Regions from separate parts of the Kitasatospora sp. NPDC056446 genome, predicted to be linked through region 1. Evidence: riboswitches for the same ligand, from Rfam matches in the RefSeq annotation. Region 1 holds a riboswitch; each other region holds the start of a gene.

What was found. A riboswitch is a leader RNA that binds a small molecule or an ion and turns the genes downstream of it on or off. The one in region 1 is predicted to bind S-adenosylmethionine.
Region 2: linked by a shared signal. The riboswitch ahead of ACFQ6N_RS30085 (IclR family transcriptional regulator) and the one ahead of ACFQ6N_RS24105 (aminotransferase class V-fold PLP-dependent enzyme) in region 1 are both predicted to bind S-adenosylmethionine.
Region 3: linked by a shared signal. The riboswitch ahead of thrC (threonine synthase) and the one ahead of ACFQ6N_RS24105 (aminotransferase class V-fold PLP-dependent enzyme) in region 1 are both predicted to bind S-adenosylmethionine.

What each region holds. Positions count from the first base shown of each region.
Region 1 covers NZ_JBHTRF010000040.1:31,257-41,554, reverse strand. Annotated here, with positions in the region: gene ACFQ6N_RS24130 (NlpC/P60 family protein) at 94-1,128, opposite strand; gene ACFQ6N_RS24125 (NYN domain-containing protein) at 1,328-2,638, opposite strand; gene ACFQ6N_RS24120 (hypothetical protein) at 2,948-3,211, opposite strand; gene ACFQ6N_RS24115 (rhomboid family intramembrane serine protease) at 3,413-4,195, shown strand; gene ACFQ6N_RS24110 (Lrp/AsnC ligand binding domain-containing protein) at 4,237-4,518, shown strand; gene ACFQ6N_RS24105 (aminotransferase class V-fold PLP-dependent enzyme) at 4,534-5,907, opposite strand; SAM riboswitch class IV at 5,959-6,077, opposite strand; gene trpD (anthranilate phosphoribosyltransferase) at 6,185-7,261, opposite strand; gene ACFQ6N_RS24095 (hypothetical protein) at 7,381-7,806, opposite strand; gene ACFQ6N_RS24090 (heme-copper oxidase subunit III) at 8,204-8,824, shown strand; gene ACFQ6N_RS24085 (c-type cytochrome) at 9,012-9,821, shown strand; gene ACFQ6N_RS24080 (Rieske 2Fe-2S domain-containing protein) at 9,830-10,298, shown strand, end outside.
Region 2 covers NZ_JBHTRF010000063.1:15,480-25,777, reverse strand. Annotated here, with positions in the region: gene ACFQ6N_RS30090 (glycosyltransferase family 39 protein) at 1-1,474, opposite strand, end outside; SAM riboswitch class I at 1,651-1,793, shown strand; gene ACFQ6N_RS30085 (IclR family transcriptional regulator) at 1,993-2,706, shown strand; gene ACFQ6N_RS30080 (threonine/serine exporter family protein) at 2,794-4,047, opposite strand; gene ACFQ6N_RS30075 (sensor histidine kinase) at 4,151-5,698, opposite strand; gene ACFQ6N_RS30070 (response regulator transcription factor) at 5,691-6,368, opposite strand; gene ACFQ6N_RS30065 (hypothetical protein) at 6,509-7,123, shown strand; gene ACFQ6N_RS30060 (hypothetical protein) at 7,179-7,979, shown strand; gene ACFQ6N_RS30055 (FAD-dependent oxidoreductase) at 8,104-9,129, opposite strand; gene ACFQ6N_RS30050 (MFS transporter) at 9,360-10,298, shown strand, end outside.
Region 3 covers NZ_JBHTRF010000009.1:73,407-83,704, reverse strand. Annotated here, with positions in the region: gene groL (chaperonin GroEL) at 1-46, opposite strand, end outside; gene ACFQ6N_RS08715 (cold-shock protein) at 371-574, opposite strand; gene ACFQ6N_RS08710 (MoaD/ThiS family protein) at 1,117-1,395, opposite strand; gene thrC (threonine synthase) at 1,497-2,771, opposite strand; SAM riboswitch class I at 2,788-2,920, opposite strand; gene ACFQ6N_RS08700 (glucosyl-3-phosphoglycerate synthase) at 3,068-4,099, shown strand; gene ACFQ6N_RS08695 (trehalose-6-phosphate synthase) at 4,138-5,604, shown strand; gene otsB (trehalose-phosphatase) at 5,591-6,430, opposite strand; gene ACFQ6N_RS08685 (DUF3263 domain-containing protein) at 6,472-6,699, opposite strand; gene ACFQ6N_RS08680 (cupin domain-containing protein) at 6,802-7,152, shown strand; gene ACFQ6N_RS08675 (extracellular solute-binding protein) at 7,216-8,496, opposite strand; gene ACFQ6N_RS08670 (ROK family protein) at 8,824-9,771, shown strand; gene nagA (N-acetylglucosamine-6-phosphate deacetylase) at 9,768-10,298, shown strand, end outside.

The DNA.
Region 1 (10,298 bases):
GTCGCGAAACACTCGAAAACCCGAACACCACCCCCCAGGGCGGAGGGTGGCGCGGATCACAGGACCGGTCGGCCCCTGCGGCGTGTCGGGCCGTCAGACCCGGCGGATGGTGTTGATCGGCATCGCGTCGGCCTTCATCACCTTCACCACGTCACCGGTGTGCGGCGCGTGGACCACCATGCCGTTGCCGATGTACATCCCGACGTGGTGCATGTCGCCGCCGTAGACCACCAGGTCGCCCGGCTGGGCCGTGGCCAGCGTCACCGCGGTGCCGTAGTGGCCCTGCTCCTGCGAGGTGCGCGGCAGCGAGACGCCCGCCTGGCCGTACGCCCAGACCATCAGGCCCGAGCAGTCGAAGGTGTTCTGCCCGGTGGCGCCCCACACGTACGGCGAGCCCTGCTTGCTCATCGCCTTGGCCACGGCCGTGGCCGCGTAGCCGCTGGCCGGCGGCAGGTTGCCCAGGTCGACCCGGTCGCTGCCGCGCGAGGCGCGGTCGTCCTGCGCCTGCTGGGCCTTCAGCGCGTTGCGGTCGGCGCTGCTGAGCGAGTTCAGCAGGTCCTGGGCGGCCTTCAGCTTGGTGTTGACGTCCGCCTTGGACTGGTTCAGGTCCTTGGTGGTGGTGTCGAGCGAGGCCAGCACGGTGGCGGCCTCGGTCTTCTCCTGGTCCAGCCGGCGCTGCTGGTCCAGCAGCGACTTGAGCGCCTCGGCCTGCGTGGTGCTGGCCTGCTGGACGGTGGAGGCCTTGTCCAGGTAGCCGGACGGGTCGGAGGAGAGCATCAGCTGGACGGACGGGTCGATGCCGCCGGAGCGGTACTGGTCCCCCGCCACCTCGGCCAGGCCGACCTGCAGCTGGGTCATCTGCTCCTGGCCGCGGGCCACCTGGTCCTGGAGCTGGTCGGCCTGCTTGCGCAGCTGGTCCGCCCGCTCCTTGGCGCCGTTGTACTTCTCCGCCGCCTGCTCCTGCTCCTCCTGGAGCTGGTCGATCTGCGCCTTGACGTCGGTCTTGTTCGGCTGCGGCGCGGCGTGCGCGGCCACCTGGGCGGAGAGGGCGACCGCGGTCGCAGCGGCCGCGGTGAGCACGGAGACCCGCGCGCGGCTCGGCTGCTTGGGACGGCGGTGGGATGCCAAGGGACCGGCTCCTTCTTCCAACGGACTCACCCGATCGGATGACATTCCGGAATATAGGTTTGACGCCAGACCCTAGTGAAGATCTATCCGTTTTGCTACTCCCCGAAGGCGTGAACCCGGTTTCCCCCACCGGCTTCACCGGACCCGCACAATGCCGCCGAACCGCCTCTGAGCAGGCGTCATTCCACCCGGCCGACCCTCAGGGCCGGGCCAGCCGGTTCAGCAGCAGCACCGAGGCCACCGGGCGCGCGCCCGCCTTCCGCACGCCCTCCGCGACCTCCCGGTCGGTGGACACGACCACCACCGGACGGCCCTGCGGCTCGGCCCGCACCAGACGGCGGATCAGCTCGTCCGCCGTCTCCCCGGTCCGACTGAACCGTACCCGCACCCCGCGCGGCGGCGCCATCATCACCGGCACGTCCAGGTCCTGCCCGTCGAACACACAGGTGACCTCCGCCTGCGTGCGCTGGGCCAGCATCGCCAGCCCGCCCAGCAGCCGGATCCGCTGCTGCTCCAGCGGCAGCGCCGGATAGCCGGTCTTGGTCACGTTGTAGCCGTCCACCACCAGGTGCACCTGCGGGATCGCCAGCAGCTGGTCCAGCAGCGCCGGATCGTCCTCGGCCAGCCCGCGCCGCGCCACGTCGTGCGGCGAGGCCGCCCCCGGCACCACCGCCTCCACCAGGTCCGCCGGGCGGATCTGCGAGACCGGCAGCGCCAGCTCCCGCTGCAGGCCCTGCGCCGACTGCAGGACGGTGTCCAGCAGCAGCCGCAGCCGCATGTCCTCGACGCTGCGCCCCTCACGGGCCGACCGGCGGCCCTGCTCGGCGGCCGTCTCCAGCTCGGAGACCCGGTGCCTGAGCCGCCGCGCCTCGACCTCGGCCGCGCCGCGCTCGGCCGCGCCCTGGGCCTTCAGCGCCTCCAGCTCGCCGGCCACCCGGCGCGTCTCGGCCTGCGCGCGGCGGGTGTCGCTCTCCAGCGAACGCACCTTCTTGCGCAGCGACTCGGCCTCCCGCCGGACGCTCTCCGACTCCGTGCGCTGCCGCTCCAGGTCCGCCCGGGCGGCGGCCCGGACCTCGGCCAGCTCCGACTGGAGCTTCTCCACCAGCCGGGTCGCCTCCGCGGCCGCGTCCTCGGCGCCGGCCCGCTCGGCCTCCTCGCCCGCCTCGGCGACCAGCCGGCTCCAGCCCGTCGAGCGCACCAGGTAGGCGGCGGCCGCGACATCCATCGGATCGGCGGCGCCCGGGACGCTGCCCGACTCCAGCGCCCGCACCAGGTCGGGCTGCCCCAGCCGCAGCCGCTCCGCTATCCGCACCCGGAAGGCCGGCTCGGCCTCCAGCGCCGCCGCCAGCGCGGTGGCCGCGTACTTGGCCCGCCGCGCGGGGGTGAACTTGACGTACTGGCGCAGGCTCTGCGGGAGCTCGCCCGGCGGCAGCCCTCCCAGCGCGTCCGAGGCCAGCCCGACCACGCGCCGGCGCACCCCTTCGGGCAGCGGCCGGTCCAGCTTCTCCACGGCGCGCTCAGGTGCGGACCCCTCGGCGTCGGAGGAGGGGTCGGACGGTGCGGCCGACGCCTCGACCGCTCCCGGGCCGGCGCTCCCCGCCGGGTCCGTCCCGGCCTCCGGCGCCTGCGCAGCGGGCCGAAGTCCCTGCGCTTCGCCGGGCTCCTTCGCTGCGTCCACCACGTCCTCGGCTCCGATCCTGGTTCAGCGGGGTACGGCCGCGACTTCCCCCAGTCGTCACGCCCCGTGCGTCTTGTCTGCGTATCGATTGTCCCGTGCGGCGGACGGGCGCGCCGCGCACCGCCCGCCGCACCGGCGGGGTCAGCCCTGGCCGGTCGGGGCCTCGGCGTCCTCGGCCCCCGGACGGGCCACCAGCTCGACCTGGTCCACCGCGTTGCACCAGCGGCAGCGCACCGACTCGACGGTCTCGCTGAGCACCTCGGTCTCCTCGACCTTGGAGTCGCCGGCCAGGTCGAAGTGCAGGAACTCGGTCACCCGGGCGGTGCGGGTCACGTCGAAGCGGGTCAGGTTGCCGCACAGGGTGCAGCGCCAGCGCGTCTCGGCGGTCAGGGCGGGGACGGTCATCGGGGGTCCTCTCGGGTGGTCCCTGTGTGGGCCAGGCGCTCCCCCCGGAGCCCCGGCGTCGGCGGCGGGAGGCGGGAATGCCCGCCCCAAGCCTATTGCCTGGGGCAACCGCCGCGACCACCGGTCAGCGGAATACCAGGGCTAGTCCACCTGCCGTAAACCGCCGTGTCACCTGCGGCGCCCGGAGGGATGCTTGGCCGCATGGCGCTCGCGGCCCCCGACCACACTGCCGCGCGGGGCGGCCGGCCGCAGGTGCCCGCCCCGGCGGTCACCTACGCCCTGATCGCGGTCAACACCCTGGTGTTCCTGCTCGGCCCGGCCGCCGGGCTCAACCCGCTGTACGGCACCGGGCAGGCCCGGGTCTGCGCGGAGCAGCGGTACGAGCAGCGCTGGGGCGCCGTCCCGGCCGAGCTGCTGGCCGGACGGCCGCTGACCGCCGGACAGCTGGCCGAGGCCCCCGACCCCGTCCCGGGCTGCCCGGCCGCCCCGACCCCGGGCAAGCACCCGGCGCTGTCCGTCCTCACCGGCCTCTTCCTGCACGCCGGCTGGCTGCACCTGCTGGGCAACCTGCTCTTCCTCCACGTCTTCGGCCCCACCGTCGAACGGCGGCTCGGCCGGGCCAGGTACGCCCTCTTCTACCTGGCCGCCGGCAGCCTGGCCACGTACGGCTTCGCGCTCGCCGAGGCGCACTCGCCGGATTCCACCCGGGTGCTCATCGGAGCCTCCGGCGCGATCTCCGCCGTCCTGGGCGCCTACCTGCGCTTCCACCCGCGCTCGCGGGTGACGACGCTCGTCCCGCTGCTGTTCTTCCTGCCGCTGCGCTTCCCGGCCTGGCTGGTGCTCGGCCTCTGGTTCGCGCTCCAGTGGTGGTCGGTGCACTCGGCGGGCCCGGGGGTGGCCTACCTGGTCCACGTGATCGGCTTCTCGGCCGGCTTCCTGTTCGGCTGCACCGTCGTCCGCCACCCCTCGCGACGCCCGGCCTGACGCCCGATACGCTGGCGGCACCCCACAAAGGAGCCCGAAAAGTGATCACCGCCATCGTCCTGATCAAGACCAGTGTCGACCGCATCCCGGAGATCGCCGAGGCCATCGCCGCCATCGAGGGCGTCAGTGAGGTGTACTCGGTGACCGGCGGCTACGACCTGGTGGCGATGGTCCGGGTGCGCCGTCACGACGACCTGGCCGACGTCATCCCGGGCCGGCTCAACAAGGTCCCGGGCGTGGCCCACACCGAGACCCAGATCGCCTTCCGCACCTACTCCCAGCACGACCTGGAAGCCGCCTTCGCGCTCGGCCTGGACGAGTAGCGCGACGCCCGGGCGTCAGCCCTCCCGACGGCTGTCGGCGACGCAACGCCCGCCCTCGTTGCGGTAGTTCCAGGCCGCACCGTCCGTGACCAGCTCGCGGACGGCGGTCAGGAAGCGGTCGATGTGCTCGTCCGGCGTGCCGGCGCCGAAGCTCACCCGGATCGCGTTCAGGCTGCGCTCGCCGGGCAGCGAGGGCTCCGGGGCACCGCACTCGGACGGTGCGACATCCTCGTCCCCGAGCAGGGTGCGCACCAGCGGGTGGGCGCAGAAGAGGCCGTCGCGCACCCCGATGCCGTACTCGGCGGACAGCGCGGCCGAGAAGTGCGAGCTGTTCCAGCCCTGGACGACGAAGGACAGCACGCCCACCCGCGCGGAACCGGCGCCGAACAGGTTCAGCACCTTGACCTGCGGGATCCCGGCGAGCCCCGCCGTCAGCCGGTCGACCAGCTGCCGCTCCCGGGCCTCCAGCGCGTCGAAGCCGGCCTCGCTCAGCGCCCGGCAGGCCGAGGCGATCGCGTAGGCGCCGATCACGTTCGGCGAGCCGGCCTCGTGCCGGGCCGGGCCGGTGTGCCACTGCACGGCCACCGAGCCGTCCGTCTCCCGGGCGACCGTCCGGGTCGCCCCGCCGCCGGCCAGGTACGGCTCGGCGGCGTCCAGCCAGTCCGCGCGGCCGGCCAGCACCCCGGCGCCGAACGGCGCGTAGATCTTGTGGCCGGAGAAGGCGATCCAGTCGACGTCCAGCTCGCGCACCGAGACCCGGTGGTGCGGGGCCAGCTGGGCGGCGTCCAGCACCACCCGGGCGCCGTGCCGGTGCGCGGCCCCGGTCAGCTCGGCGATCGGCCACAGCTCGCCGGTCACGTTGGAGGCGCCGGTGACGCAGAGCAGCTTGGGGCCCTCCGGCGCCTCGGCGAGCGCGGCCTCCAGGGCGGCCACCGCCTCGGCCCGCGAGCGCGGTGCCCGCAGGTAGGTGACGTCCAGTCCGGCGTGCGCCCAGGGCAGCAACGAGGCGTGGTGCTCGGTCTCGAAGGCGAACACCCGGGTGCCGGCCGGGACGGCGGCGGCCAGCAGGTTGAGCGAGTCGGTGGTGGCCCGGGTGAAGACCACCTGGTCGCCCTCGCGCAGGTCGAGGAACTCGGCGACGGTGCGGCGGCTCTGCTCGAACAGGTCGGTGGACAGCTGCGAGAGGTACCCGGCCCCGCGGTGCACGCTGCCGTAGTACGGCGCGTAGGCGGCGACGTCGTCCCAGACCCGCTGCAGCGCGGGCGCGCTGGCCGCGTAGTCGAGCGCCGCGTAGCCGACCTTGGCACCGCTGGCGAGCGGGACCCGGACGTCGGCGCCGAGGACGGCGAGCGGGGCGAGGGGGGTGCGGATCTCGGTGGCGACAGACATGGGGGTGCACTCCTTCGGGGTACAGGGACCCCGAGAGTGCTGGTCGTCGGGTGTCCGCGCTTGTCGCACGGACGGTTTGCCGTGGCGACCCGGTCCTCACCCAGGGCACCCCGCCACGGACGGAGGGTTGCCGGACAGCAAGCTGGGGCTTCGCGCTGTCACTCATGACCTGGCGATGACTCTAGGTCCCGTCCATCGGGCGGTCAAACGGACATCCACCATCCGGACAGCCCGAGAGCCCGCGCCGGCGGACCGGCACGGGCTCCCAACTACCGCTTCAGATCCGGCTGGTGGCCTCCGACCAGCGCCGCAGCAGGTCCTGCGCCGCGCCGGAGTCGATGGCCGCCTCGGCCCGCGCCATGCCCGCCGCGAGCTGCTCGGCCAGCGGCGCGTCGCCCAGGTCGAGGGCGACCAGCGCCGCCGCCGTGTTCAGCAGGACGGCGTCCCGCACCGGCCCGCGCTCGCCCGCCAGCAGCCGGCGCGCGACCTCGGCGTTGTAGGAGGCGTCCGCCCCGCGCAGCGCCTCGATGCCGACCAGCTCGATGCCGACGTCCCGCGGGTCGAAGGTGGTCTCGGTGACCACCCCGTCCTGCACCACCCACACCTGCGAGGTGGTGGTGATGGTCAGTTCGTCCAGCCCGTCGTCGCCGCGGAAGACCAGCGCCGTCGAGCCGCGCCGGGCGAGCACCCCGGCGATCAGCCCGGCCAGCCGGGTGTCGAAACAGCCGATGGCGTGCGCGGTGACCTTGGCCGGGTTGGTCAGCGGGCCGAGGATGTTGAAGGCGGTCGGCACCCCGAGGTCGCGCCGCGCGGTGCTGGCGTGCCGCATCGAGGGGTGGAACTTCGCCGCGAAGCAGAAGGTGAGGCCGACCTCCTCGGCCACCTCGGCCACCCGCCGGGCGGACAGGTCCAGCGCCACCCCGAGCTTCTCCAGCACGTCCGAGGAGCCGCTGGTGGAGGAGGCCGAGCGGTTGCCGTGCTTGACGACCTTGGCGCCGGCGGCCGCCGCGACGATCGCCGACATGGTGGAGATGTTGACGGTCTTCGCCCGGTCGCCGCCGGTGCCGACGATGTCCACCGCCGGACCGGGGATCTCCAGCGGCTCGGCGTGCTCGTACATCGCGTCGACCAGGCCGGTGACCTCGTCGACCGACTCGCCCTTGGCCCGCAGCGCGATCATGAACCCGGCCACCTGGACGGGGGACGCCTCGCCGCTCATGATCCGGTCCATCGCCCACGCGGTGGACTCCCGGTCGAGGTCCTCCCCCTTCAACAGCGCCGCCAGGAGGTCCGGCCAGGAGCGGACCACCTGCGCGGGGTCGCTACCGCCGTTCGCAGGGTTCACGTTCACCATGGCTGACTCCAGCTGTTGTCGGTTCCCCCGCTCCGGGGGGACGTCCGTACGGATGGAGCCAGCCTATCGAGCGGCGGCGCGCCTGGGGCCTGTCTTCTCCAGTAGTGAGACGGCACCGCTCAGCGGGCGGCCGGGGCCCGCTTCGCCAGCCGGGCCCGCAGCAGGGTGGCGACCGCCCCGGCCAGCGCCACCGGGTCCACCGGGCGGGAGATCGCGGCGTCCGCCCGGCTCCAGGCGGCGAGCCAGGAGTCCTGCGGCCGGCCGATCAGCACCAGCACCGGCGGGCAGCCGTAGATCTCGTCCTTCAGCTGGCGCCCGAGCCCCAGCCCGCCGGCCGGAACGGCCTCGCCGTCCAGCACGCAGAGGTCCACGCCGCCCTTCTCCAGTGCCTTGAGCACCGCGGGGGTGGTCGCGCACTCCAGGTAGGACAGCTCCGGAAGATCCTCGGCGGGCCGGCGGCCGAGCGCCGTCAGCACCTGCTCGCGGGTGTTGCGGTCGTCGCTGTAGACGAGGACGGTGAGCGTCTCATCGGTCGTGTACGCCATGGACCCTGCTCCCTCAAGTGTGATCCGGACCACGTTCGCCTGATCCGGATGCTACTCCCGATCACCGCCCGCCGAGTGCCCCTCGCGCACGTTCCTCCCGGAGCGGCCGCGGCCCCCGGCTCACCCGCCCGGAGGACGGCCCGTCACCCGGAGGGACCCGGTCCACCCGTACGGCCGACCCGGAGCCTCCTCCCCTACCTCCCGGCACTACGCCGACCGTGCAACGACGCGCCGGGCAACGGGGTCACGGGCCGCTCCGAGGAACCGTCAGAAAAGGGACACGCCGCTGCTCAGCCCCCGTCCGGACCGTCCGGCACCCTCCAGGGGGGCATACCGCACGCACCGGACACTCCGAGGGACACCCCCCGACGTGAAGACGGAATAAGGGACCGACATAATGTCCGTCGTGGCGACAGCAACAGCAGTAGAAACCGGGCACGCGCACGGATCGGTCAACCGGCCGAACATGGTCAGCGTCGGAACGATCGTCTGGCTCAGTTCCGAGTTGATGTTCTTCGCGGCCCTCTTCGCGATGTACTTCACGCTCCGCTCCGTCAAGGGAGCCGAGTTCTGGACCGAGAAGGCCCACGCCCTCAACGTGCCGTTCTCCTCGGTCAACACCACTGTCCTGGTGCTCTCCTCGCTCACCTGCCAGCTCGGCGTGTTCGCCGCCGAGCGCGGTGACGTGAAGAAGCTCCGCATGTGGTTCATCATCACGTTCATGATGGGCGCGGTCTTCATCGGCGGCCAGGTCTACGAGTACACCGAGCTGGTCAAGAAGGACGGCCTGTCGCTGTCCTCCGACCCGTACGGCACCGTGTTCTACCTGACCACCGGCTTCCACGGCCTGCACGTGACGGGTGGTCTGATCGCCTTCCTGCTGGTCCTGGGACGGACGTACGCCGCCAAGCGCTTCACGCACGAGCAGGCCACCGCCGCGATCGTCGTGTCGTACTACTGGCACTTCGTCGACGTCGTGTGGATCGGCCTGTTCGCGACCATCTACCTGATCAAGTAACCAGCTGATCAGGTCGCTGGCCACCGGCTGCGGCCCCCGCCCTCACCGGCGACGGGCCGCTTCTGCCGGTGCCGACGCTCCCACCGACCGACCGCGCGCGCAGCCCTAGACAGGCAGCCTCGTGCCGGCCAGACCGGCCGCCGGGTGCACCCACCAGTCGACCAGATCCTGACACCGGGGTTATTCCGTGAAAAAGCTCTCCGCACGACGGCGCCACCCATTGGCGGCGCTGGTCGTCCTACTTCTCGCCCTGGCGGCAACCGGGGGGCTGTACGCCGCGTTCGCTCCCGCCGGCAAGGCGCAGGCCGACGTCGCCGCGCAGTCGCTCGCGATCGATGAGGGCAAGAAGCTCTTCGCCGTCGGTTGCTCCTCCTGTCACGGCCTGAACGGCCAGGGCAGCAGTGACGGTCCGAGCCTGGTCGGCGTCGGCTCCGCCTCCGTCGACTTCCAGGTCGGTACCGGCCGCATGCCGGCCCAGCAGCCCGGCGCCCAGGTGCCGCGCAAGACGAACATCTACTCGCAGGCCGAGATCGACCAGCTCGCCGCCTTCGTCTCCTCGCTCGGTCCCGGCCCGGTGACCCCCAAGGAGGAGCAGTACACCTCGACCAACCCGGACGACATCTCCAAGGGTGGCGAGCTGTTCCGCACCAACTGCGCCCAGTGCCACAACTTCGCCGGCCAGGGCGGTGCCCTGACCAAGGGCAAGTACGCCCCGTCGCTGGAGGGCGTGGACGCCAAGCACATCTACGAGGCCATGCAGACCGGCCCGCAGAACATGCCGTCGTTCCCGGACACCACCATGCCCGAGGAGCAGAAGAAGCAGATCGTGGCCTTCGTCCGCCACACCACCTCCGATGAGCCGAACCCCGGCGGTCTCACGCTCGGCAGCCTCGGTCCGGTGACCGAGGGCCTGTTCGGCTGGATCTTCGGCCTCGGCACGCTCATCGCGGTCGCGATCTGGGTCGCCGCCCACACCACCAAGGCCAAGAAGTCATGAGCCACGACATGTCAGAAGAGAAGCTCCCGGAGTCGCACGGCTCCGCCGGCGAGGTGGCCGAACACGGCAACCCCTTCGCCGACCCGGGCCTGCCGGCCCACGAGCCCCGGCGCACCGACATCGACGAGCGGGCCGCCCAGCGCGCCGAGCGCCAGGTCTCGCTGATGTTCGTGATCTCGATGCTCGCCACCGTCGGCTTCATCGCCTCGTACGTGGCCATCGACCCGGACAAGATCGTCTACATCTTCCCGCTGGGTCACGTCAGCGCGCTGAACTTCGCGCTGGGCCTGACCCTGGGCGTCGCCCTCTTCATGATCGGCGCGGGCGCGGTCCACTGGGCCCGCACCCTGATGTCGGACGTCGAGCTGCCGGCCGAGCGCCACGCGATCGAGGCCGACGACGAGGTCCGCGCGGACGTCATCGAGCAGTTCAAGACCGGTGCCGCCGAGTCCGGCTTCGGTCGTCGCAAGATGATCC
Region 2 (10,298 bases), on a different contig from region 1:
CGCGCGGGTTGCGGCAGACCAGGAACTCGGTGTTCTGGTCGGCGACCGGCAGGTCCGTCTCGAACTTGCCGTTGGGCTCGCAGCTCGCGAAGTGGGCGCCGAACTCCTCCCGGTTCACACCGACCGCGATGACCACGGTGGTGTCGTCGGCGGGCCGGCCGAAGTCGGCGTAGGAGTTGTGCCCGCTGTAGACGGGCGGCAGCCCGTTCTCCGGCCCGTACCGGTCCAGGGCGCCCGCCAGGCCGTAGTGGTTGGCGTAGACGACGGCGTGCGCGCGGTCCTGCGGGGACAGCGACCGGTCGACGGCGGCCACCTCCTGGGCGAGCCGGGGCCAGCCCGCCTGGTCGAGCTGGAAGACGCCCAGCCCCTTCAGCACGGGGTTCGACCCGTACCACGCGATCGGCAGGACCGGCAGCATCAGCACGACCGACAGCAGCGCGTTGCCGACCAGGGCGGTCCCGGCCAGCGAGCGGCGGAAGGTGCTCCGCGCCCACTCCACCGTCGCGACGGAGCCCGCCGCCAGCAGCACCAGCGGGAGGCCGCCGGTGTACTCCGGCTTCCCGCCGATGGCCAGCAGCAGCACCACCAGGAACAGGTAGCCGACGCCGACCGGCCGGAACGCCCGCCAGGCCGGGCGGCGCAGCAGGGCCACCAGCCCGGCGACCCACACCGGCGTGAGGAACAGGCCGACCAGCAGCACCTGGAACGGGACGAAGGCGACCCGGGAGTCGGACCCAAGGGCGACCTGCAGCGCGTCGCTCATCTCCACGGCCGGCCAGCCGTGGGTGATCTGCCACAGCACCGCCGGGGTCGCGAGCACCGTGGCGATCGCGGCGCCCCACCACAGGTGCCGGCTGCGCAGGACGGCGCGCGGACCCACCGCCAGCACGCCCACCAGCAGGGACAGGACCACCAGCACCACGAGGTTCTTGGCGAGCATGCCCACGCCGGTGACCGCGCCGACGGCGAGCCAGAGCCGGGTGTCGCCGGTGCGCAGCAGCCGGACGAACAGCCAGCCCAGCGTCACCCAGACCAGGAGGTCCGGGCCGTTGGTGGTCAGCACGTGGCCGGCGTTGAGGGTGACGACCGTCGCGGCCGACGCGGCGGCGGCGAAGACCTGGCCGCCGCGCTCGCCGCCGAGTTCGCGGGCGGTGAAGCCCGCCACCCACACCACCAGGCCGGTCATCAGGGCCGGCAGGACGCGCAGACCGGTCAGGGTGTCGCCGAACAGCGTGGTCTCCACCCAGGCGATCACCGAGACCAGCGGGGGCTGGTCGACGTACCCCCAGGCGAGGTGTCCGCCGGACACCCGGTTGTACAGCTCGTCGACGTGGTACCCGTTCCGCCCCGACAGGGCGAGCAGCAGCACGACCACCGCGGCGGAGACGGCGAGCAGGGGCCGCCGGTACAGGACGGGGGCCGCCGCTAAGCGGCCCTGGGACGAGGTCGAAGGATTTCTGGTCGTGGTCGCCACGTGTCCACACTCTTTCTGTCCGCGGGTTGGGCCGTGCGGACGGATTGTCTCGGGCACGTCGCGGGCGGGCGACCATGTTGACTTGTAGGAGAAACTCGCCGTCCCGGGCTTGCGCGGGGTGGGGCGCAGTGGGGAGGTTTGGCGGCGGACCCGGGGAATCTTGTATGGTTCTTCGCGAATCATCCAGAGGGGTGGAGGGACCGGCCCTACGAAGCCCCGGCAACTCCCCGTTCGACCCGGCGTCCGAAGCACGCGCCGCGTCGTCCGGTACGAGTGCCAACTCCGGCCTGTCGCCAAACCGGCGCGGGGAAGATGAGGAGACACGGTGCTCTCTGTACTGTCCTTCGTCCGGGCGCTTTCCGTCCCGGCCCTTTCGCGTACCCGTCCCGTGCCCGGCGCAGGCAATCGGCCGACTTCTCAGGCCCGTCCCCGCTGACCACCCCCACGGCTCCCCGCCCGGAGCCCCCGTATGCGGAACCCACGTGCCGCCCACGGGACTTGAGACGGAGTACCCATCCATGGACATCACGAGCGGCGTCGGCGTGCTCGACAAGGTCACCTCGATCCTCGGCACCCTGGAGGCCGGTCCCGCCACCCTGGCCGGACTGGTCGCCGCCACCGGCCTGGCACGCCCCACCGCCCACCGGCTCGCGGTCGCACTCGAACACCACCGCCTGGTCGCCAGGGACCTCCAGGGCCGGTTCATCCTCGGCCCCAGGGTCGGTGAGCTCTCGGCGGCGGCCGGTGAGGACCGGCTGCTGGCCGCCGCCGGCTCGGTCCTGACGCACCTGCGGGACGTCAGCGGCGAGAGCGCCCAGCTCTACCGCCGCCAGGGGGAGATCCGGATCTGCGTGGCCGCCGCCGAGCGCCTCACCGGTCTGCGCGACACCGTCCCGGTGGGGGTGACTCTGCCGATGAAGGTCGGTTCCGCCGCCCAGGTCCTGCTGGCCTGGGAGGAGCCCGAGCGGCTCCACCGAGGCCTCCAGGGCGCCCGGTTCACCGCCACCGCCCTCAGCGGGGTCCGGCGGCGCGGCTGGGCCCAGTCCATCGGCGAGCGCGAACTCGGGGTCGCCTCGGTCTCCGCGCCCGTGCGCGGCCCGTCCAACCGGGTGGTGGCCGCGGTCTCGGTCTCCGGCCCGGTCGAACGGCTCACCCGCCACCCCGGCGCCCACCTGTCCCAGGCGGTGGTCGAGGCGGCGGACCGCCTCACCGAGGCGCTGCGGCACGCCTGACCCGGCATGCCGCCGCCCCGTCCCTCCGTCCGTTCCTCCGTCCGTTCCGGCGGTGCCCGTTCCGCCGGTGCCCGGTGCCCGCCCGGGTCAGGTCCGGGGGCGCAGCACGGGGAGGGAGGGGCGGGGGATCCGGCTGATGACCGAGCCGATCAGGGTGCCGATCGACACCCCGAACACCGCCGACACGGCCGCCAGCACCGACTGCGCCCCGTTCCCGACCTCGATCTGCGCGGTGTTCAGCAGGCCGAAGGAGCCCGGCACCACGATCCAGAACGCCGGGAGGTAGAGCACCTGCCAGAGCGGGCCGCCCGGCAGCCAGTGCACCAGGGTGGCCGCGATCGCGGCGGAGACCGCGCCGGCCAGGCCGCCTATGGCCGCGCCGTGCGCCGAGCCGACCACCACCTGGACGGTGACGCTCACCGCGATCACCGCGACGATCCACGGGACGGCCGGCAGCGGGGTGTTCACGTTGATCACGACACCGGCCACGGCCAGTGCCAGCCCCAGCCCGATGACCCACCAACTCGGCTTGGCCACCTGGACGTTGGCCAGGGCCGTGGCGGGCATGCCGATCGCGGTGGCGGCCGCGGCCACCCCGGCGAGGAACAGTGCCAGCTGCACCGCGCCGGACACCAGCCGGGCCGAACCGGCGCTGGCCGCGCCCGCGGCGATCTCCGACAGCCCGGTGACCAGCAGTCCGCCCGGCAGCAGGATCGCCAGCGTGGCCACGATCGTCCGCAGCGGGCCGTCCAGCAGGGAGGCCCGGGCGAGCGACAGGACCAGCAGCGCCACCAGGAACCCGGCCGTGACGGGCAGCAGCGGCCGCAGGTACGGAAGCCGCCGGGCGAGGACGGTCAGCCCCACCACGACCAGCGAGCCGGCCCCGGCGGCCAGCACGTTCGCCGTCGCGGGCTGGAGGAACAGGCAGACCCCGACCCCGACCGGCAGCGCCCCGAGGTCCGCGACCCAGCCGGGCAGGCGGGGCGGCGTCCGGCGGATCCGGTCCAGTTCGGCGAGGGCCCCCGGCCCGTCGAGGCCGCCCGCGCGGAGCCGGTGCACCACGTGGAGGACGTCCGCCGTCTGTTCGAACCGCAGCGCGCCGCCGACCGGTTGGAAGCGGGTGGCCTCGTCCGCGTCCAGGGCGACGAACAGCCCGTTGGTCAGTGCGGCGACCCGGACGTCCGGGGCTCCCATCGCCCGCCCCAGCCGGTGGAGTTCCTCCTCGACCTCATGGACGGGAAGGCCGCCGCCCAGGAGGGCTTCGCCCAGTTCGAGCAGCAGACGGCGGAGCGGGTCGGGCGGGGCGTCGGTGCCCCGGACCGGGGGAGACTTGCTAGACATGGCAGGTATCGTCCCACCCCGCCCGGTTCGGTCCGACTGTGCCCCGGTCTGTTCGCTTCCGGCCGCTTCCCTGACGCCCCTTCCGGGCCCCGGATTGCCCCCTTCAGCCTGCGGCGGGCCCGGTCCGCGTCGGCAGGCAGGTGCGGAAGACGGCCGTCCCCGGGGTGTCGAGGACGGTGAGGGTGCCGCCGTGCACGGCGGCGATGTCCCGGGCGATCGGGAGACCGAGGCCGGTGCCGCCGTCGTCGCGGCTGCGGGCGTCGTCGAGGCGGGCGAACCGTTCGAAGACCTTCTCCCGGTCGGCCGGCTCGATCGGCGGACCGTCGTTGGCGACGTCGAGGTGGGCCAGCCCGGTGGCCGGGTCGGCGCGCAGGCGCACGGTGACCCGCCGACGGGCGTGGCGCTGGGCGTTGTCGAGCAGGTTGGTCAGCAGGCGGCCCAGCCACAGCGGGTTGCCGTGCACGGTGACCGGTTCGGGGGCGTCGACGGTGACCGGGTGCGGCCCGTCGGCGCGGGCCGCGACGCCGGCCCGGACGAGTTCGGCGAGGTCGACGGACTCGTGGGGCCAGTCGTGTCCGGTGGCGTCGAGGCGGGCGAGCAGGAGCAGGTCGGTGGCGAGGGCCTGGAGGCGCTCGGTGTCCTCCAGGGCACCGGCCACCAGCTCGGTGCGGACGTCGGGATCGGGGTGGGTGCGGGCGACTTCGAGCTGGGTGCGCAGCACGGTGAGCGGGCTGCGCAGCTCGTGCGAGGCGTCGGCGATGAAGCGGCGCTGCCGGGCCCCGGCGGCCTCCAGCCGTTCGAGCATGGCGTTCATGGTGCCGGCGAGGCGGGCGATCTCGTCGTCGCTGCGGGGCTCGGGGACCCGGCGGTCCAGGTCGCGGTCGCCGATGGCGGCCACCTCGGCGCGGATGGCCTCGACCGGACGCAGGGCGCGGCCGGTCGCCCGCCAGGTCAGGGCGGCGGTGGTGAGCAGCAGGACGGCGCTCAGCGCGGCGAGGGCGGCGGTGGTGAGGTCCTCGGCGGCGTCGGCGGTGCGCAGCGAGGCGCCGACGTGCACGGTGACCGGGCCGGTGGGGGTGGTCGCGGTGACGGTGGTGACGCGCTGGTGGTGCTCGTCGCCGAGCGCCCGGAGGTTGAAGGAGTCGTGGCCGTCCGGGTGGTCCGCCGGGGCGACCGTGGGGTGGCCGGCCAGGTTCTGGCTGGTGGCGACGACCCGGCCGGCCGCGTCGACGACCTGGATGAAACCGGTGCCGTGGTCGAGCGGGAGCGGGCTGGTGAGGTGCCCGTCGGCGGCGAGCCGGGCGACGGCCAGGGCCTGCTCACGGGCGCCGGTCTCGACGGTGCGCTCCAGGTTGACGCGCAGCAGCAGCACGACGGCCGCCGAGGCGACGGCGAGGACGACGGCCACGCTGAGGCAGGCGGCGAGGGTGGTGCGGGTGCGGACCGAGCGCGGCGCCAGCCGGTCGCGGAGCGCGGCGGCGCGCGGGTGACGGGCGAGCCGGGTGGCGGCGGCGAGCGCCCGGCGGAGCGCCCGGGGGCGGAAGCGGGGCCGGGGCCGGGGCTCGGGTCGAGTGCCGGGTCGCGGCTCGGGGCGTGTGCCGGGGCGGGGTACGGGCCGGGGCCCGGGGCCGGTGGTCGTCGGGTCAGCCACCGTCGGCCGCCAGCCGGTAGCCGGCGCCGCGCACGGTCTGCACCGCGGCCCGCCCGTACGGGGTGTCGATCTTGCGCCGCAGGGCGCTGACGTGGACCTCGACGGTGTTCGGGTCGCCGTCGGGGGCGCCGTCCCACACGGCGTCGAGGATCTCCCGCTTGGAGACGGCCTCGCCGGCCCGGCGGGCGAGGTGGTCGAGGATGGCGAACTCGCGGGGGGTGAGGGGGATCACGGCGTCGGCCCGCGTGCAGGTGCGGGCGGCGGAGTCGACGACGAGGTCGCCGAGGACGGTGCGCCGGGGCGCGCGGCTGCCGATACGGCGGGCGAGCGCCCGCAGCCGGGCGACCAGGACGACGAAGGAGAACGGCTTGGACAGGTAGTCGTCGGCGCCGGTGTCCAGCGCCTCGGCCTCGTCCCACTCGCCGTCCTTGGCGGTCAGCATCAGGATGCCGACGTCGCTGCCGGAGGCCCGCAGGCGGGAGCAGACCCGGTAGCCGTTGAGGCCGGGCAGCATGATGTCGAGCACGATCACGTCGTAGGGCTGGTCCATGGCCCTGGCCAGGCCGGACAGCCCGTCGTGGGCGAGGTCGACCGTGAAGCCCTCGGCCGCCAGCCCGAGCCGCAGGGCCAGGGCCAGCCGTCGTTCGTCCTCCACCACCAGTACGCGCATGCCCACCAGGGTGGCAGGTCCCCGGAGTGCTCGGCCGCGGGTGCCCTCCGGTCTTCAGCCGATCTTCAGCTAGGCCCGGACATGCTGGGGGTTCTCGCCCGGGGAAGGCCCCGGGCCGGTCGAGGATCGGGGTGGGTGCCGTGAGCGAGCCCATGGAAGCCGGGGAGCCGTCGGCGCCGCAGGATTCGTCGGAGCCGCTGGAGCCGCTGGAGCCGCTGGAGCCGCTGGAGCCGTCGAAGGCCGGGGGCCGGACGCGGACGGGGCTGGGCCGGGCCGGGCGGTGGGTGCGGCGCCGGTCCGGGCGCTGGGTCGTGGCCGGTGCGGCGGCGGTGGTGGTGCTCGGCGGCGGTGCCGCGGCGGTCGCGCTCCACCACGAGGGCGAGGGCCACGGTGACCGGAAGGTCGCGGGCGAGCGGGACCGGTACGACGGCCGGGACGCGCGGGACGGCCGGGACGCCGGGGAGGGCCGGGACGCGCGCGCGGGCCGGGGGAGCCACCACGGCGGCCGGGGCGAGCAGGGCGCGGGCGGGCACGGTGCCCCGGCGCCGCTGCCGTCGACCGCCGCGGCCGACGCGCTCGCCAAGGCGTCGTCGGCGGTGTCCGGCGGCAGGGTCGAGTCGCTCTCCCCGGTGGCCGAGCAGGGCGGCGGCCGCGGCTGGCAGGCCGTCGTCGTCGGCCCGGACGGGGTGCGGCACCGGGTGACGGTGGACGGCGCCGACGGCAGCGTCACCGGCAACACCGTCATGGGCGGCTGACCCACTCACCCCGGCGTGGCCCCGGCCACGCCCCACCGAAGGGAGCGCCGCCGTCTTGGGCGCCACGACAACCCCCCGGCCGACCCACCGGCGCGAGGCCGTGTCCGCCAGGCCCGCCTGGAGCAAGGTCCCGCAGGTGACCGGGGTGTTCTGGATCGTCAAGATCCTCACCACCGGCATGGGCGAGACCACGTCCGACTACCTGGCCCGGGTCCTCGGGCCGGTGCCCGCGGTCGGCTCGGCCGCCCTGCTGCTGGCCGCCGTGCTGTTCGCGCAGGCCCGCACCCGCCGCTACGTCCCGGTCGTGTACTGGGCGGCGGTGGTCATGGTGAGCGTGTTCGGCACCATGGCCGCCGACGTGGCACACGTCGCGCTCGGTGTGCCGTACGCCGTCTCCGCGGTGGCGTTCGCACTGGCCCTCGCGCTGGTCTTCGCCCTGTGGCGGTTCACCGAGGGGACCCTCGCGGTGGAGACGGTCGCCGGTGGGCGACGCGAGGTCCTCTACTGGTGCGCCGTGATGGCCACCTTCGCGCTCGGCACCGCGGTCGGCGACCTGACCGCGGCCACCCTGGGCTGGGGCTACCTGCCCTCCGGGCTGCTGTTCGCGGCGCTGATCGCCGTACCGGCGCTCGCCCACCGGCTGTCCGGCCTCTCGCCGGTGCTCACGTTCTGGTGGGCCTACGTCCTCACCCGTCCGCTGGGCGCCTGCTTCGCCGACTGGGCCGGGGTCAGCCGCGCGCGGGGCGGCCTGGACCTCGGCACCGGGCCGGTCAGCCTGGTGCTCGCGGTGGTCATCGTGGCGGCCGTGGCCTGGCTGGCGGTCGCCGAGCGGCGCACCCCCCGCGCCCGGGCCTGACGCCGGCGCGGCATCCGTTCGGAGCCCGTCCCCTCGGAGCCCGTCCCCTCGGGGGCGGGCTCCTCGGCGTTCCGGCGCCGGTCGGCCGGTCGGCCGGTCGGTCGGGGGCGCGGGCGCGGGGGCCTCAGTCCGTGGGCCGGGGCCGGGGCCGGGGCCGGGTGGCGAGGGCGGCGACCGCGTCGGCGCAGCCCCAGCTGAGGGTGACCCCGGCGCCGCCGTAGCCGTAGGCGTGGACGAGGAGGGTGCCGGGCAGCGTACGGGTGTCGGCGGCCAGGCGGACGCCGGAGCGGCGGGCGGGGCGCAGGCCGACGCGGTGCCCGATGACCTCGGCGTCGCGCAGCCCGGGCGCGAGGGCGGCGCAGCGGTCGAGGATGGCGCGGGCGGTCGCCGGGTCGCTGACGGTGTCCCAGTTCCCCCGCTCGTAGGTGCCGCCGAGGACGATGTCGGTGCTGCGGGGGTGGAGGTAGGTGTAGCCGGCCGGGTCGCCCTGGACCCGGAGGGACGTGTGCAGGCCGGGGTTGCGGACCAGCACGACCTGGCCGCGGATGGGTTCCACGGCCTCGTCGTCGCAGAGCCGCCGGGCGCCGAGCCCGCTGGCGTTGACCACGGTCGGCGCCCAGGCGCGGGCCTCGCCGAGGGAGTCCAGGCGCCGGTGCAGGAGTTCGCCGCCGTTCGCCAGGAAGCGGTCCAGCAGCCAGGGGAGGTAGTGCGGCATCTCGACGGCCGGGGCGGTGAACTCCCAGCCGTCCCGGTAGGCGGGGCCGGAGCCGGAGCCGGAGCCGGCCGGTTCGGGCCCGGCCGGCCGGAGTTCGGCCGCTCCGAGCCGTCGCAGATCCGGGACCACGGAGCCCCACCAGGGCAGGGACTCCGGCCCGCGGTCGTACGCGTACATGCGGGTCGGGCGCATCGTGACGCCGGGGACGCGGTCGGCGGCCTGGCGGACCAGCTCGGTGAAGGTCACGGCGGACCAGTGCGCCACCTCGCGGCTCTCGTCCATGCCCGTCGGGTACCAGACGGCGGCGGCGACGGCCGAGGTGGTGGACAGGACGTCGTCGGCGGAGACGACGCGGACCCGCAGCCCCCGCTCCTGGAGGCGCACGGCCGAGGTCAGACCGATGATCCCGGCGCCGATCACGACGACATCGCTCACCATGGACTCCGTTCAGCGGTAGGACGGTCGGGGCGGACGCCCGGCCGCTCCCAGCCAAGCCGGTGATCCGGCGGCCGTAAAGGGCGTGTCCTCCGGGCCCGCGCACCGGTACGGTGCCCTGACGACGCCGCACCTCCCGGCCACCGCCGTACCGGTGCGGTTCCGTCCGTGTACCCGAATGCCCGTGCGGTCCCGGCCGGCACCGGCCGAGACCCCGGGGGTCCCACCGCATGAAGCCGTCCCCGGCGGGCAGTCGGATGTTCCCGCCGCTGCGGCACCGCGACTTCCGGCAGCTCGCCGGCGGGCGGCTGCTGGTCTACTTCGCCAACGCGATGGCACCCGTGGTTCTCGGCTTCGCCGTGCTCGACCTCACCGGTTCGACGACCGACCTCGGGTTCGTCGTGGGGGCGCGGTCGCTCGCCAACGTGGTGCTGCTGCTCCTCGGCGGCGTCGTCGCCGACCGGTTCCCCCGGGCCCTGGTCCTCCAGGGCTCGGCGGCCGGCGCCGCCCTGGTGCAGGCCGCCGTCGCGCTGACCGTGCTGCTCGGCTGGACCTCCCTCCCGCTGCTGGTCGTGCTCAGCGCGGCCAACGGCGCGCTGTCCGCGCTCTCGCTGCCCGCCTCGGCGGCGCTCACCCGGGAGACCGTGTCGGCGGACGTGCTGCGCCCGGCCAACGCGCTGATGCGGATGGCCACCAACATCGGCATGATCGTCGGCGCCTCGCTGGGCGGCGTGGTGGCCGCCCTGGTCGGCCCGGGCTGGGGCCTCGCGGGCAACGCGCTCTGCCTGTTCCTCGCCGCGCTGTGCTTCCGCGGCGTCCGGATCGCGGCGGGCGGCGCCGGGTCCGCAGGGCCCGGGGACGCGGAACCGTCCCGGCCGTTGCACGAACTCAAGGAGGGCTGGCGCGAGTTCACCGCCCGTACCTGGGTGGTGGTCGTGGTGCTCCAGTTCACCGTGGTCAACGCCGTCACGGCCGGCGGCATCCAGGTCCTCGGCCTCGGCATCGCCGACGCCGGCTTCGGCCGGGGCCCGTGGGGTGCCGTCCTGGCCGCGCAGACCGCCGGCGCCGTCGTCGGCGGCATCCTGGCGGCGCGCTCGCGGGTCCGGTACGCGCTGCGGCTGGGCGTCGCCCTGGTCGTCCTGGAGGCGGTGCCGCTGGTGGCGCTGGCG
Region 3 (10,298 bases), on a different contig from region 1:
CAAGGCCGCGGCGAGCTTCCTCATCAAAGGCGATGATCTTGGCCATCAGAAGTGGTCCTCCGGGACACGGTCGACTGCTCGGACCAAGGGGTGCCCGCGACGGACGGCCCTGGTGTGCGGGGGTCTTTTCCCCTACCGCTCCCGGGGGCCTCACCGACCCGGTCCGCTGTCACTCTCACGCTGTGAGTGCTAACGCCAATGATTAGCACTCCGGGTGGTCGAGTGCAAGCCCAATCGCCAACCCGCGAGCCGCCGCTGGGGTCGCCGGGGAACGCCGGCGGGCCCGTACGACGCGTGTCGTACGGGCCCGCCGAGAAGCCGAGTGGTCACCAGCCGTGGGCCGCGCCGAGCTCCTGGAGTCGGAAGGGGGTCAGACCGCCGCGCGAACCATGTCCGCCTGCGGGCCCTTCTGTCCCTGGGAAATCTCGAACTCGACCCGCTGGCCCTCCTCGAGGGTGCGGTAGCCGTCCATCTGGATCGCGCTGTAGTGGACGAAGACGTCCGCACCACCGTCGACCGCGATGAAGCCGTAGCCCTTCTCCGCGTTGAACCACTTGACGGTGCCCTGAGCCATTCCGAACTCCCCTAGTGCTGTGCTGGCCCTTCACGCGCCCGCAGGTAGCGGGCCCGGGTTGGTTTGAAGGCAGGCCCGGGGAACCCCCCCTGGGCGCAGCCGTGCACGCCGCAACCATTCGCCCCGGACGCCCAACGGGCCCCGGTGAGCGGGTGATTGCGTCGACCGCCGCTGAATGTATCCGGACCGAAGCCCTCTGCAACAGGGTCAACCGCCGGGAATTCCGTCGCGACGTCAAGGGACAGGACGGGCTGAATCGGGAAAAATCTCGGCATTTCACGCCGGACATAGCGGACGAATTACTCAAATCCCTGCGGGAATTCTGACATCCGCCTGACATGTTTCACGGCCGGGCCCACCGGCCGGAAGCGCTGCGGTGGAACACCCTGGGAGAGCCGGGAGGGAACCCCTGTTCCCAACCGAGCCTCACTCTACTCCGACTTGACCGGGAAATATTCCCGCCGGAATGCAAGCGGCCGCCCGTACATACGGAGAGCGGAATTCCGTACGTACGGGCGGCCGAATGGGCGGGGCGCCGCGGCTCAGCAGCCGCCGGCCACCGCCGGGATGATCGAAACGCTCGCGCCGTCCTTGATCTCGGTCGCCAGGCCCTCGGCGAAGCGCACGTCGTCGTCGTTCACGTAGACGTTGACGAAGCGGCGCAGCTTGCCGGCGTCGTCCAGGATCCGGGCCGCGATGCCCGCGTGGTTCTGCTCCAGGTCGGCGATGACCTCGGCCAGGGTGGTGCCCTCGGCGGCCACCTCGGCGGCGCCGCCGGTGTAGGTGCGCAGGATGGTGGGAATGCGGACGTTGGCGCTCATGACTCTCCTAGCGGGGTGGGGCTCGTACGGGGCCGGTGCCCTGGGGGGCCGGGTGGCTCGGGCGGCCGGGCGGCCCGGCCGGTTCGGGCGGTTCGGGCGGTTCAGACGGCCGCGAGGCCGGCGTCGCGGAAGGAGGCCAGCGTCGGGCGGATGACGGCCGTCATCCCGGCGTCGGAGACGGCGTCCAGGGTCTTCAGGCCGTCGCCGGTGTTGATGGCGACGGTCTCCTTGGCCGGATCCAGCTGCCCGGTCTCGACCAGCTTCTTCAGCACGCCGACGGTCACCCCGCCCGCGGTCTCGGCGAAGATGCCCTCGGTCCGCGCCAGCAGCCGGATCGCGTCCACCACCTCGGCGTCCGTGACGTCCTCCACCGCACCGCCGGTCCGCCGGGCGATGTCCAGCACGTACGGGCCGTCCGCCGGGTTGCCGATCGCCAGCGACTTGGCGATGGTGTTCGGCTTGACCGGCTTGATCACGTCCCGGCCGGCCTTGAACGCGGCCGACACCGGCGAGCAGCCCTCGGCCTGCGCGCCGAAGACCCGGTACGGGCGGTCCTCGACCAGACCGAGCTTGATCAGCTCCTGCAGCCCCTTGTCGATCTTCGTCAGCTGCGAACCCGAGGCGATCGGGATCACGATCTGCTCCGGCAGCCGCCAGCCGAGCTGCTCGCAGATCTCGTACGCCAGCGTCTTGGAGCCCTCGCCGTAGTAGGGGCGCAGGTTGACGTTGACGAAGCCCCAGCCCTCGCCGGCCGGGTCGCCGATCAGCTCCGAGCAGAAGCGGTTCACGTCGTCGTAGTTGCCCTCGATGCCGACCAGTTCGCCGCCGTACACCCCGGCCATGACGACCTTGCCCTGCTCCAGGTCGTGCGGGATGAACACGCAGGACCGGAACCCGGCCCGGGCCGCCGCCGCGCCCACCGCGCCGGCCAGGTTGCCGGTGGAGGAGCAGGAGAGCGTCGTGTAGCCGAACGCCCGCGCCGCCTCGATGGCGCAGGCCACCACGCGGTCCTTGAACGAGTGCGTCGGGTTGCCCGAGTCGTCCTTGATGTGCAGCTGGGCGGTGAAGCCGAGCTCCCGGCCCAGGTTGTCCGCCTTCACCAGCGGGGTCCACCCCGGGTTCAGGTTGGGCTTGGAGGCCACGTCGGCCGGCACCGGCAGCAGCGGCGCGTAGCGCCAGACGGACGCCGGACCGGCCTCGATCCGCTTGCGCAGCTCCTCGGCGCCCTCGCTGCCGAAGTCGTAGGCGATCTCCAGCGGGCCGAAGCACTCCAGGCACGCGAAGCTGGGACCGAGCGGGAAGCGGGTGCCGCACTCCCGACAGGACAGGGCGGTGGCGGGGCCGAGGTCCACGGAAACAGGTGTGTCGATAGCCATGATGGCGAGGCCTCTCTCCTCATCTTCCCCGTGGCGCGGTCGCACCACAGGACGGAATTGGCACCTGTCCCGCGGGCCGTCGACGACGGCCGGGCGAGAAGGTTGCCGGGACGTCAACGGGCCGTTCCCTCAGTCCCTCTGGATGAGCTTGTGAAATTGTGGTCGCGCTCAACGGTGACCCCGGCGTGCAAAGGTCCGACCGCTGTACGAAGACTGTATCCGAAGGCGTCAACCCCGAACGGGACCGTCCGCCACGCGAGATGACCCGTCCCACCGACCCCGCCGAGGAGACTTCCGTGCCCGCCGAACCGACCCCCGAGCTCCTCCCGCAGGCGGCCTCCTGGCTGCGCCGCCGGTCCTGGAGCGCGGCCGACCGGCCGGTCCGCACCCTCCTCGCGGCCAAGGAGCGCACCGGCCGGACGGTCAGCGTCGTCCTCCCCGCCCTGGACGAGGAGGCCACCGTCGGGGACATCGTCCGCACCATCCGCCGCGAGCTGATGGAACGCCTCCCGCTCGTCGACGAACTCGTCGTGGTCGACTCCGGCTCGGCCGACGCCACCGCCGCCGTCGCCGCCGAGGCCGGCGCCCGGGTGGAGCAGCGCGACGCCATCCTGCCCCGGCTGCCCGCCGTCCCCGGCAAGGGCGAGGTGCTCTGGCGCTCGCTGCTGGCCACCCGCGGCGACATCGTCTGCTTCGTGGACGCCGACCTGCGCGAGTTCGACCCGGCCTTCGTCTCCGGCATCGTCGGCCCGCTGCTGACCGACGAGTCCGTCCAGCTCGTCAAGGCCATGTACGACCGCCCCCTGGAGACGGACACCGGTACGGTCCTGCCGGCCGGCGGCGGCCGGGTCACCGAACTCGTCGCGCGCCCCCTGCTCAACCTGCACTGGCCGGAGCTGGCCGGCTTCGTCCAGCCCCTCGGCGGCGAGTACGCCGCCCGCCGCAGCCTGCTCGAACGGCTGCCCTTCCCCACCGGCTACGGCGTCGAACTCGGCCTGCTGGTCGACGCGCTGGAACTGGTCGGGCTGGACGCCCTGGCGCAGGTCGACGTCGGCGTCCGGCACCACCGCCACCAGGACGGCCAGGCCCTCGGCCGGATGGCCGCCACCATCTACCGCACCGCCCTCGAACGCCTGGACCGCGCCCACCGCCTCAAGGCCTCCGCCGACCTGGTCCACCCCTACCTCACCCAGTTCACCCGCGACCCGGACGCCCTCTCCGCCCCCACGGCCGGCGGGACCCGCCCCTTCACCCCCCGCACCCACGAGGTGACCGCCCTGGAGCGCCCCCCGATGCACACCGTCCCCGAATACGCGACCCGGCACTGAGGGGTTTGCCGCCCCGACCCCCCGGCAACATCCCAACCATGGGCGATCTCACGACCGAACGTTCGAGTGCGACCGGCAGCGCCCCCGTCCTGGTGGCCTCCAACCGGGGACCGGTGTCGTTCGGCACCGCCGCCGACGGCACGCTGACCCTCCGACGCGGCGGCGGAGGCCTGGTCTCCGGCCTCTCCGCGATCGACGACCCGAACGCCGTCTGGGTCTGCGCCGCCCTCGGCGACGCCGACCGCAGAGCCGCCCGGGAGGCCCCCGACGGCCGCCTCGACCTGGCCGGCCACGACGTCGGCGGCCAGGCCGTCCGGATGCTGGACATCGACCAGGAGACCTTCGCCCGGGCCTACAACGGCGTCGCCAACTCCACCCTCTGGTTCGTCCACCACCTGCTCTACGCGACGCCCACCGCCCCCTCCTTCGACGCCGGCTTCCGCACCGAATGGGCCGCCTACCGCGCCTACAACGCCGCCTTCGCCGAGGCCCTGGCCGCCGAGGCCGCCCCCGGAGCGGCCGTCCTGATCCAGGACTACCACCTCTCGCTGGCCCCGGCCCTGCTCCGGGCCGCCCGCCCCGACCTGCGGATCGGCCACTTCTCGCACACCCCGTGGGCCCCGCCCGAGTACTACCGGCTGCTGCCCGACGACGTCGCCCGCGCGGTCCTGACCGGCATCCTCGGTGCCGACCGGGCCGGCTTCCTCACCGAGCGCTGGGCCCGGGCCTTCGCCGCCTGCTGCGCGGACCTCCTGGGCGCCGAGGTCGACCACGAGGCGCTCACCGTCACCCTGGACGGCCGCACCACGTTCCTCGGCGTCCACGCGCTCGGCGCCGACGCCGGGTTCCTGCGCGAACGCGCCCACCGCCCCGACGTGGACGAACGCCTCGCCGTCCTGCGCGAGGCCGTCGGCGACCGCCGCACCATCGTCCGGGTCGACCGCACCGAGCTGAGCAAGAACATCGTCCGCGGCCTCCAGGCGTACCGGCACCTGCTCCGCACCCGCCCCGAGTGGCACGACCGGGTGGTCCACATCGCCTTCGCCTACCCGTCCCGCACCGACCTGGCCGAGTACCGGGACTACACCGCCCGGGTCCGCCGGCTCGCCGAGGAGATCGACGCCGAGTTCGCCACACCCTCCTGGAAGCCCCTGATCCTGCACGTCGACGACGACTTCCCGCGCTCCCTCGCGGCCTACCGGCTGGCCGACGTCGCCCTGGTCAACCCCATCCGGGACGGCATGAACCTGGTCGCCAAGGAGGTCCCGGTGGTCTCCGACCGGGGCTGCGCCCTGGTCCTCTCCCGCGAGGCCGGCGCCCACGCGGAGCTCGCCGACGACGCGCTGACGGTCAACCCGTACGACGTCATCGCGACCGCCGACGCCCTCCACGCCGGCCTCACCATGCCGGAGCGGGAGCGCGCCGACCGCACCCGGCGGCTCGCGGCCGCCGCCACCGCGCTCCCCCCGCAGCAGTGGTTCCTCGACCAGCTCAACGCGCTGTGAGCGCCTGACCGAGGGACTCCAGCAGCTCCACCACGCCGGCCGGGCCCGGGACCACCAGGTCCGCCCGGTCGGCGAGTTCACGCACCGGGTCGTCCCCCACCGCCGCGCTGCACACCAGCAGCCCGGCCACGCCGTCTCCGCGCAGCTCCTCCACCGCCGCGAAGGCCGCCACGTCGCCCAGGTCGTCCCCCGCGTACAGCACCGAACGGGCCGCCCGCTCCCGCAGGAACCCGGTCAGCGCGGCCCCCTTGTCGACGCCCGGCGGCCGCAGCTCCAGCACCAGCCGCCCGGGCTCCACCACCAGCCCGGACTCGGCCGCCAGCGCGTCCACCGGCGCCCGCAGCAGTTCGAGCGCCTCCTGCGGCGCGGCCGTGCGCCGGGTGTGCACCGCCACCGAGCGCCCCTTGTCCTCCACCGAGGTGCCCTCCGGCGCGCCCGCCCTGGCCAGCACCCCCGGCAGCGCCTCCCGCACCCGGGCCACCCCGGGGTGCACGGGCGGCGCCGTCAGCTCCCCGTCCTGCCAGCGCTCGGCCCCGTAGTGCCCGAGCACCACGACCCCCGGCACCGCCGCCAGCCCCCCGTACTCCACCGCCAGCGCGGCCGGCCGGCCCGTCACCACCACCACGGCGCCGACCTCCGGGGCCAGCAGCCGCAGCGCCCCCGCCACGCCCGGGTGGGCCCTGGCCCGGGTCGGGTCCGCCACGATCGGCGCCAGCGTCCCGTCGAAGTCCAGCCCGACCACCGCGTCCCGGGGCGCCCGCAGGATCGCCCGCGCCCCGTCGCGCCCGGCCCCGGTCCTCGGCACCCACGTCTCTTCGAATCCCATACCGGGGCCCATACCCCTGCCCCCGGCCCGGAACGCCCGGCTCAGCGGGCGTCCCGCCGGGCGGCCCGCACCCGCCGCAGGCGGTTCACCAGCACCGGCGCGTGCGCCAGCGCCTCCTCCCGGTCCAGCAGCGCGTTCAGCAGTTGGTAGTACCGCGTGGAGGAGAGCCCCAGCTCCTCCCGGATCGCCCGCTCCTTGGCCCCCGCCGTCCGCCACTGCCGCCCCTCCAGCGCCAGCACCGCCCGGTCCCGCCCGCTCAGCTCGCCCACCGCAGACACCTCCGCCCACCACTACGGAGTGTCATTCTCGCGCGTACCCCCGACACACAGTGCTCGCCCCACCGGGCGCCCGCCCGCACTACCGTCGTCCCCATGACCACGCCCGGCTTCGCCCTGCACATCCCCACCGCCGACCTCGACCCCGAGCCGCTCGACCCGTCCCAGATCGTCTCCGGCACCCCGGAGGTCACCGGCCGGGTGCTCACCGAGTCCGCCGACGGCCGCCAGCTGCGCGGCATCTGGCAGATCACCCCCGGCGTGGTCACCGACACCGAGGCCGACGAGATGTTCGTGGTCCTCAGCGGGCGGGCCACCATCGAGATCGAGGACGGCCCGACCCTGGAGGTCGGCCCCGGGGACTGCGCGGTCCTGCGCGAGGGCGACCGCACCACCTGGACGGTCCACGAGACCCTGCGCAAGGCCTACGCCATCACGCTTCCCTGAGCCACCACCCCTGAGACGCCACCCCTGAGACGCAGCACCGAGGCGGCGCCCCGGGGGCCGGGCTCAGCCCCGGACCCGGGCCGCTTCCTTCGCGGCCGCGTCCTGCAGCCCCCCGAGCACCTGCTTCGGGTCCCCGGTGACGGCCTGTCCGATCCCCGCCTTGATCCGGTTGCTGACCTCGCCCCAGGCCGGGTCCCCGAACGGGTAGAAGCTCGCGTTGGTCAGTCCGACCGCGAACTGCTTGAGGTCCGCGTGCTTCGGGTCCGTCGACATCTGGTTGAACGCGTCCTGGGTGACCGGCAGCAGGTTGTACTGCTCGTCGAACGCCAGCTGGTTGTCCCGGCCGTAGACGAAGGACAGGAACTTCTTGATCTCGTCCTTGTGCCCGTTCGCCTTGAACGCCATCATCCAGTCCGCGACCCCGAGGCTGCCGGTCCGGGCCAGCCCGTCCTTCTTCGGGATCGGCGCCGTCCCGAAGTCGATGTTCCCGGCGGTCGCCATCCGCAGCAGCGTCGGGTGCCCGTTGAGCATCGCGACCTTCCCGGCCGCGAAGTCCTGGAACACCGGGGTGCGGTTCATCTTCCCGGGGTCCGGGTACGTCAGCCCGGTGCTCACCAGGTTGTTCTTCAGCCAGCCGAACGTCGCCTGGTTCGGGGTGCTGTCGATGGTGTAGTTGCCGACGTCGTCGGAGATGCTCCCGCCACCGCTGAGCGTCCACAGCATGGACTCGGCCGGCGCCTCCTCCGGACCGAGCGGGAGCCCGTACGGGGTCACCCCCGGCACCTTGGCCTTGATCTTCTCCGCGTCCTGCTTCAGCTCGCTCCAGGTGGCCGGCGGCTGCGCGATCCCCGCCTGCCGGAACACGGCCTTGTTGTAGAAGAGCACCCGCGACGAGGAGACGAACGGGATGCCGTACTGCGTCCCGAGCACCTGGCCGGCGTGCGCGAAGGTGTCCAGGAAGTTCGCCTGGGTGTCCACCGAGAGCACGTCCGAGGCCGGGTACAGCCGGTTCGCCGCGACCTGGTCCGCGAACCCGCCGGTCTGCAGCAGGTCCGGCGACTTCCCGGCCGCGATCATGTCCTCGACCTTCTTGCCGATCTCGGTCCAGCTGTCCACTTCGACGCTGACCCTGATCCCGGGGTTGGCGGCCTCGAAGGCCTTGGCGACGCCGTCCCAGTAGTGCTTGGAGTTGGTCTCCGAGCTCTCCCCGTAGTCTGCGGCGACCAGCTTGAGGGTGACGGTCCCGTCGCCCTGCCCGCTGCACGCGCCGACCGCGGTGAGTGCCACTGCTCCGGCCAGCACGCTGCCGAGCACACGGGTGGGAACGTGGACGCGCCTGTTCAACGCGGGTACCGCCTTAGGGGGGAAGAACTGCCGCCGGAACGGGGGATTCCGGCGGAGAGAGGCGCCACACTGCCAAACCCGCCGACCACTGGTCCACACCACTGGCCCCACCGGCCCCAGTAGTTACCGAAGTGCCCCGGGTCGTTGCACGATGCGCAACGGCAGCACCCGGTTCACTCCCGGACAACCCCCCGGAAACCTCCGGTACGCCCCCACCCCAAAGCGCCGCACACCCCCGCAGCTGCGACAAAGCTCACCCAGTATGGACCAGACCAATCCGACAACTGGACTAGACCTCTTCTACCCACCCAAGGGAAACTGTCCTCCGTGAAGCACGTCATCGCACTCGATGTAGGCGGCACCGGCATGAAGGCCGCGCTGCTCGCCCAGGACGGCTCCGTGCTGTTCGAGGCACGCCGACCGACCGGGCGGGAGCACGGCACGGACGCCGTCGTCACCGCCATCCTCGACTTCGCCACCGACCTGGCGGACGAGGGCCGCAGCCGCTTCGGCGTCGCCCCGCTCGCCGCCGGCGTCGCCGTCCCGGGCACGATCGACGAGAAGAACGGCATCGCGGTCTTCTCCGCCAACCTCGGCTGGCGGGACCTCCCCTTGCGCAAGCTCCTCGGCGAACGCCTGGCCGGCCCGGGCGGCACCGCGATGCCGGTGGCCCTCGGGCACGACGTCCGCTCCGGCGGCCTGGCCGAGGGCCGGCTCGGCGCCGGCCGGGGAGTCGACCGCTTCCTGTTCATCGCCCTGGGCACCGGCATCGCCGGCGCCATCGGCATCGACGGCCGGATCGAGGCCGGCGCGCACGGCTACGGCGGCGAGATCGGCCACGTCGTGGTCCGCCCCGGCGGACCGGCCTGCGGCTGCGGCGCCCGCGGCTGCCTGGAGACCCTCGCCTCCGCCTCCGCCGTCTCCCGCGCCTGGGCCGAGGCCAGCGGCGACCCCGACGCCGACGCGGCATCCTGCGCCGCCGCGGTGGACGCCGGGGACGACCGCGCCCTCGCGGTCTGGCAACGGGCCGTCGACGCCCTCGCCGACGGCATCATCCTCGCCCAGAGCCTGCTCGACCCGACCACGGTGATCGTCGGCGGCGGGCTCGCCGAAGCCGGCGACACGCTCTTCACACCGCTGCGCGCGGCGGTCACCGAGCGCCTGACCTTCCAGATGCCCCCGAAGGTCGTACCCGCCATGCTCAAAGACACCGCCGCGTCCCTGGGCGCGGGCCTGCTCGCCTGGGATCTGCTCTCCATGGAGGTGACCGCGTGACCACCGCGGACCGTGACCGTACTGCCCTGGCCGGCGCCCGCCTGGTCCTGCCCGGCGGCGTCGTCGAGGGCGACCGCCTCACCGTCGACGGCGAGCGCATCGCCGGCCTCGGCGGCGACACCGAGCCCGGCGACCTCGACCTGACCGGGTACACCGTCGTCCCCGGCTTCGTCGACCTGCACGTCCACGGCGGCGGCGGCGCCTCCTACACCTCCGGCATCGCCGAGGAGGCCCTGCTCGCCGCCCGCACCCACCTCGAACACGGCACCACCACCACCGTCGCCTCCACCGTCACCGGCGAGATCGACGAGGTCGCCCGCCAGGCCCACGTCCTCTCCGAACTCGTCGAGGACGGCGTCCTGGCCGGCATCCACTTCGAAGGCCCGTTCATCTCCCACAACCGGTGCGGCGCCCACCGCCCCGACCTCCTGCGCGACCCAGACCCCGCCCTGGTGCGCAAGCTCGTCGACGCCGCCCGCGGCCACGCCAGGATGGTCACCCTCGCCCCCGAACTCCCCGGCGGCCTG